DNA from 2 places in the Marinilactibacillus sp. 15R genome. Region 1 is predicted to be linked to the other one. Evidence: riboswitches for the same ligand, from Rfam matches in the RefSeq annotation. Region 1 holds a riboswitch; the other holds the start of a gene.
What was found. Region 1 has a riboswitch for thiamine pyrophosphate ahead of thiT (energy-coupled thiamine transporter ThiT). Riboswitches for the same ligand answer to the same signal wherever they lie in the genome.

Region 1 (3,616 bases):
TTTGTTCCCTTTAGTTAAAATTGATTCATTACTTTCCAGAAAAAGAGAGACTAATTCTAATGTAGTATCCAAATGTTCGGTTTCTAGTAAAGCAAGATTTTCTGTTTCAATCAATTGCTTTTGAGCTTCAACAAGCTGATTCATTCCAATTCTTTTCTGAGAACGAATATCGAAAATATTTTCTTTAGAAATTTTTCTTCCTAAAAATAAATAGATGATGAATCCAACTCCTGGTAACATTGTAATAACCAGCAGCCATGCCCATATAGCTGCAATATCCCGTTCTCTTTCTCTAAATACGGTAAATAACGCTAACCCAGAATTAATAAAAATAAAAAGCCAAAAAACTATTCTAATAATCTCCATCTCTATCTCCTTATTACTTTCGTCTCAAAACGACGCACAACTTGTTGTAAAATCAATTATTTTTGAGTTTCTCATCTAGTGTACACTATAGCTAGTTTACTCGTCCACTTATATTTTCAGTTCTTTTCATATTCCATATTCTTAATATAATGACTATGTAAAATATTTTGAAAAATGATAAAACAGCCTCTATTATTTAGAGACTGTTTTATCATTTTTTTGTTTTTTTTACTTCTTAATTTTCGGAACAAACATCGACGGTGCTCGGTTAAATAATAAAATTAGTACTACTACTGTGACAGCAATAGTGGAAAGCATGCTGGCCCCATTAAACAATAAAGAAAATGTTATAGGATCCAATCCCCATACTGCATAATCTCCAAAAAAGAATACTCCCGCTACAAAATGCCAGAACCAGCGAGCTAATGAACCAATAAACGTTGTTATGATAAGATATTTTTTAGCTGTTTGTGTTGATTGATCTTTTATACTTTGAATAATTTTTTTACTATAATATCCAGCAAATCCAACAGATGTAAATGCGATCGTATACTCAATAATAAATTGATATATATTCAATATATAAGCTGTTCCAGCTACTACATGTAAGATTCCCCATAAAAACCCAGCAAATAACCCAGGTAATGTTCCTCTTCTAACAGCAAAAAATGTTAATGGAATAGTTCCTAGAGATATACTGAATGACGAACCGATCCCTACTGGAATCAATGACAAAATCATTGCTATAGCTGCAAACAGTGTCCCTTCTAAATAAACTCTTAACTTTTCGTTCTGCATAAAAAAATTCCTCCTATAGTGTCTATATATACTAGAGGAGGAGTCAATTGAGTTAATCACAGCAAAAAAGTATACTCTATACTTATATACCGAATTTAGGTACTCTCCCTACGCACGTACGAACGTACAGGTTCAAAGGGTCTAGACTTATAGTCTACTCTCAGCCAATTCAATCGGCTCCCCTAGTACAATATAGTTAATTATGAAGACTCAATCAATCACTTAACTGAATCGACGGTTTTGGTTCACTTCCATTATAACAGGTAAAATGATCGGACGTCTACGAGTTTTTTTAAATAAGTGATTTCCTAATTCTTCTCGAATATCTTGTTTGATAGATCCCCAATCAAAATCATTATGTTCCAAATTTTTACGAACAACTTGTTTTACAATATCATTCGATTCATTGATCAGATCTTGACTCTCTTTGACAAATACAAATCCTCTTGTCACAATGTGTGGACCCGAAACAACCGTCCTTTTCTTTCTATCAATTGTTACGACAGCTACAAAGATTCCGTCTTCTGAAAGTAATCTACGATCTCTCAGCACAATATTTCCAATATCACCGATTCCGATTCCATCAATTAAAGTATTGTCAGCAGAGACTTGTCCAGTCTGGTTCATTTTACCATTTTGATAGTTCAAAACATCACCATTGCTTAAAATGAAAATATTTGAATTCGATATGCCAGTTTCATTAGCAAGATCTGCATGTGCTGCTAGCATACGATATTCTCCTTGAATCGGAATAAAGTACTCTGGTCTAAGCAGATTAATCATAAGTTGCAAATCATTTGGTGTAGCATGACCGGAAGCTTTCATATTATCAGATATATGTTTTACAGTTGCTCCTGCCCGGTATATTAGGTTTTCTGTTTCAGCAACTGTTACTTCCATTGAAATAGAAGGACTCGTTGCAATAAAGATAAGATCTCCAGATTTAATATTTACTTGACCATGATTTCCAGTAGCCATACGATTTAAAGTTTTGATTGGTTCTCCAGAAGCTCCTGTTTCAAGGACTAAAATTTGTTCATCATCATACTGGTCTATTTTATCCACAGGCACAATCAGATTTTCATCTGGTAGATTCAACTTGTCAAGTTTGATAGCTGTTTCAATGATTGCTTCTAAATTACGACCAGTTATAAATACTTTTCTGCCTGAGTCTTGAGCTGCATTTAATATTTGTTGAATACGTAAGATATTACTTGCTACTGCTGCTACAATAATACGGCTGCTTGTATCTTGAAAAATATCCAATACTTCTTCTTGAACTTTCTTTTCAGAAACGTTTTCTGATGTACTTTCTGCTTCATTTGAATCACTTAATAGAGCAAGCACACCTTCTTTGCCAATCTCAGAAATCTGAGAAAAGTCTGTACGATAGCTGTCACTTGCACTTTGGTCAAATTTAAAGTTTCCAGTATAAACAATGTTTCCTTCATCTGTTTTAACAGATATACCCATTGAATCTGGAATGGTGTGAGTTGTTCTAAAAAACTTCACCAAATTTCCATGAAAATCTATCTCAGTGTGCTCATCAATAACATGATAATCATCAAATTTTGTACCAAGATTGGTCTCTTTAACCATAAGTTTTGCCAAGGCAATCGTCAATTCTGATCCGAATACAGGTGCATTAAATGTATTTAAAAAATATGGTAATGCGCCTATTGCATCTTCATGACCGTGAGATAAGAAAACTCCAGCTATACGATCTTTATTTTCAAGCAAATAGCTAAAGTCTGGAATAACTGCATCAATTCCATATAAATCATCTTCTGGATACATTAATCCACAATCTAGAACAAACAAGTCCTCTCCTGATTCTACTACATATAAATTCTTTCCGTTTTCTCTTACTCCTCCAAAAGGAATAATCTTAATATTACTCAAATTTTTCACCTCTAAAAGTTGATTTACGTATAATTCAATTTATTTTTATTATTCTTGCAATAATTCATAATACATCCGTTCAATCTACACTACTTTAAGTATAGCATAGAAATTCAGTATTTCCTACTGGTAGAAAGTCGACTTTTGTTCTTTAGAACTGTATACTAATTAATTGATGGAACTGATTTTAAGAAAGGTGTGCTACTGTGAATGTAATCGAAATGAAAACACTACTATTAGATCATCTAAATAAAGTGTATCCTCAAAGCGAAACAATCCAAATTCTGATGTCGCTTATTTCTTCAGATCAGGACATCCTAATTCAATTAGTAACAGAGTTATTACTAGAAGATAAAATGCCTTTAGTACGAATGCAGCAAGAAATTAGACTGCTCTATCCTATTTTGTCTATACCCGCAGTGCAATCAGGGTTAAAAACTCATTCATTAGGAAAACCGACACTTTTATTTCAAACAATTTCTTCTACAAATGATTATTTAAAAAATAATCTAAACTCTTTAGACAACGGAACTCTTATCTTGGCACATAA
Region 2 (3,616 bases), 1.3 Mb from region 1:
GTGCGTACAACTTTTATGGCGAATGAAAGCAACATCGAGCGCAAATGGTATGTAGTTGATGCTACAGATATCCCATTAGGACGTCTTTCAGCAGTAGTTGCTTCTATTCTTCGCGGAAAAAACAAACCTACGTATACACCACACGTCGACACTGGCGATAACGTAATCGTAGTTAATGCTGAAAAAATCAAATTAACAGGTAACAAAGCTAGTGACAAGATTTATTCTCGTCACTCAGGATTCCCAGGTGGATTGAAACAGGTTTCTGCTGGTACTCTTCGTGCTGAAAAACCTGAAAGATTAATTGAATTATCTATCAAAGGAATGCTTCCACATAACTCTTTAGGAAGTACTCAATTCAGAAAATTACACGTATATGCTGGACCTGAGCACAAAAACCAAGCTCAACAACCAGAAACATTAGACATCACGAACTTAATTTAAGGAGGTACATTCATTGGCTCAAGTACAATATTTCGGAACTGGTCGTCGTAAAAATTCTACAGCTCGCGTAATCATGACTCCAGGTTCTGGTAACATCACATTCAACGGTAAAGACATTACTGAATATTTAAACTTTGAACACTTGCATCTAATTGTAAGACAACCTCTTGCTATTACAGATACAGTGGACAGCTATGACATTAGAATTAATGTTCAAGGTGGAGGATACGCTGGACAAGCTGGTGCTGCTCGTCACGGGATTGCTCGTGCACTATTAACAGTAGACCCAGATTTCCGCGGACCACTTAAAGCTGCTGGTTTATTAACTCGTGACCCTCGTATGGTTGAACGTAAAAAACCAGGTCGCAAAAAAGCGCGTAAATCACCACAATTCTCAAAACGTTAATATTTATCTTGGAGAACCTCATTCGTTGGGGTTCTTTTTTTACCTCAAATAAATTTGATATATCCATTTGTGTGACAGTAATTATAAAAAAAGCTAAGTATTCCCTTAATATAATTTCAAAAAGATCTTTTTTGAATTTTTTTCAGAATATGTCGGGAAATTTATAAAATATTTCTAAGGAATCTTGTATTATCAGTAGTGGGAGTTAACGCTGTAGGTATCGTTATTTGTGGTAGATTAATTGATTTGAATAAGTAGAAAAGATATACCCAGCAAGAAAACAATTAAATATAGTTGTGAAGTTGTAATCTATATCCAATAAAAATGTTTAAAAATTAGGGTTTTCTCTTCGAATTATGCAACGTAAATATGATATAGTAAGAACCTATTTAGGTATAATGGAGGAGAAACATGCTTTTACGATTAAAAAATGGATTGAAAAATTTTAAAGAAGTAACGTATAAAAAACATGAGCAGCTGTATCATGATTTAGAACAGGTTCAAAATCCACACACACTATTTATTGCGTGCTCTGACTCGCGAGTTAATCCCGAGAGATTAATAGGCAGCAATCCAGGAGAAATATTTACGATTCGCAATATTGCGAATACGGTCCCTGCATATGAAGTCAGCCATAATGACTTTACAACGGTATCTGCTATTGAATTTGCGATAGAAGTCCTTAAAGTAAGAGAAGTTATTATCTGCGGACATTCAAATTGTGGAGGGTGTGCTGCGGCACTTGAAGGACAGGAGAAACTGGACCAACTCCCTTATACACAACAATACTTGAAGCCACTGGAAAATATAAAAGTGAAAGTTGAACACAGTCACCATCATAAAGATGCAGAATCCAAGGCTAGACTGATGGAGCAGTTGAATGTGATTACTCAACTCAATAATTTGAAAAGTTACCCTCAGATCCAGCAGTTGATTGCAAAAGGAGAACTTGAAGTAGAAGGTTGGCATTATGATATCAAATCAGGTGATGTGTTCGTCTATGATGAAACAACTCGTTCATTCTGCAAATCTGATGAGTACCAGAACATACATCAGTAAGAACGATTATGATTAAAGTAAAAAGAAATAAAAGTTTGAAGTTCCTGACTATTTTTGAAAAATATAGCAGTGTTCTCAAAACTTTCTGCTTAAGGATGTTCTTTTTTACTCAATCATATAGAGTTTAAGTGCTGAATTATGAATTCCAAGACTAAATAGCGATAACAAAATAGATATGTTATACTTTACCTAATTGAATAGAAACATTTGGGGTGCTTTATGCTGAGATTATACCCATGGAACCTGATACAGTTAGAACTGGCGCAGGGAAATGTAGTTGTAAACGAATGGACTCAATTTTTATTTTGATAGTCTTTTTCTGTTTGTCTCAGACTGTACTCCTTTTGCTTTTCGCAGAAAGGAGTTTTTTTGCGTGGAAAAAAATCGAATCCACAAACTAACATTGTTATCTCTGATGATTGCACTGGATGTAGTCTTGTCGCCATTGTTACGAATTGAGGGAATGGCACCGATGTCTAGTGTAATGAATATCATTGCGGGTGTTTTATTAGGCCCGGTGTATGGAACTTTGATGGCTTTTGTATGTGGAATAATCCGCATGCTGCTGATGGGGATTCCTCCGCTTGCTTTGACTGGAGCGGTCTTTGGAGCCTTTTTTGCCGGTCTCTTCTATAGATGGAGTGGGAAAATCATCGGATCAATGATTGGGGAAATTATTGGTACAGGATTAATTGGATCATTACTGTCTTATCCAGTAATGGTTTGGTTTACCGGCAGCCAGCAAGAACTATATTGGTTTATCTATACACCTAGATTTATTGGTGCAACATTGATCGGTTCAGTTATTGCATTCTTAGTATTAGTCAAATTAAAAGAAACATCCATTTTCAAAAAATCTCAGCGTTTATTTTGGGAGGAGTACTAAATGAAGATGAATATTGATTTTTCAAAAATTTTCCCTTTAGAAAATGCACCACTGGTCCAATGTATTACCAATGAGATCACTTGTGAATCAATCGCAAATGCCTTGTTGTATATTGGTGCAAAGCCGATAATGGCAGATGATCCTAGGGAATTCTCACAACTTTTTGAGAAAACCAGTGCATTATTACTGAATTTAGGTCATTTATCTGAACAACGTCAAGAAAGCCTGCTAGCAGCCAGTAGTTACGCTACTAGAACAAGGAAACCCACTGTAGTGGACCTAGTTGGTTATGGGGTTAGTGATATACGAAACCAAATAGGTATTTCCTTAGTAGAAACTCATCCCGCTGTAGTCAAAGGTAATATTTCTGAATTCCGTCATTTTTGTGGTTTGCCTAGTCAGGGTCGTGGAGTCGATGGTAGTATGTGGGACCAAGGAGAAGACAATTTAAATGAATTGATTGATGCTCTGCAGGAAATTGGAGGCCTTTATCCAGCGACAACATTTTTAGCTACCGGGCAGAAAGACTTGGTTGTTAACCAGAAACAGGTCATAGTATTGAATAATGGGGTAGATGAATTAGACCGCTTCACAGGAACCGGAGATATTGTTGGAGCGATTATAGCTGCTCTGTTAGGTGAAGGTCATGGTTCTACTGAAGCGATAGCCGGGGCAGTTAGTTATTTCAATATTTGTGGAGAAAAGGCGAAGCAGTTAAGTTTTGGGCTTGCAGATTTTCGTCAGCAGACATTAAATCAGTTGTCTTTACAGATGTCAGAAAAATGGTATGAGCAGGCGAAAGGATGGAAAAAATGAAAGAG

Region 2: it holds a riboswitch for thiamine pyrophosphate, as region 1 does, so the genes downstream of both, thiW (energy coupling factor transporter S component ThiW) here and thiT (energy-coupled thiamine transporter ThiT) in region 1, are expected to answer to the same signal.

What each region holds. Positions count from the first base shown of each region.
Region 1 is NZ_CP017761.1:1,680,991-1,684,606, reverse strand. Features, by position in the region: gene cls (cardiolipin synthase) at 1-366, opposite strand, end outside; gene thiT (energy-coupled thiamine transporter ThiT) at 595-1,164, opposite strand; TPP riboswitch at 1,252-1,358, opposite strand; gene BKP56_RS08315 (ribonuclease J) at 1,387-3,066, opposite strand; gene BKP56_RS08310 (biotin--[acetyl-CoA-carboxylase] ligase) at 3,273-3,616, shown strand, end outside.
Region 2 is NZ_CP017761.1:360,671-364,286, reverse strand. Features, by position in the region: gene rplM (50S ribosomal protein L13) at 1-444, shown strand; gene rpsI (30S ribosomal protein S9) at 458-850, shown strand; gene BKP56_RS01655 (carbonic anhydrase) at 1,262-1,909, shown strand; TPP riboswitch at 2,108-2,196, shown strand; gene thiW (energy coupling factor transporter S component ThiW) at 2,283-2,795, shown strand; gene BKP56_RS01645 (hydroxyethylthiazole kinase) at 2,796-3,611, shown strand; gene thiE (thiamine phosphate synthase) at 3,599-3,616, shown strand, end outside.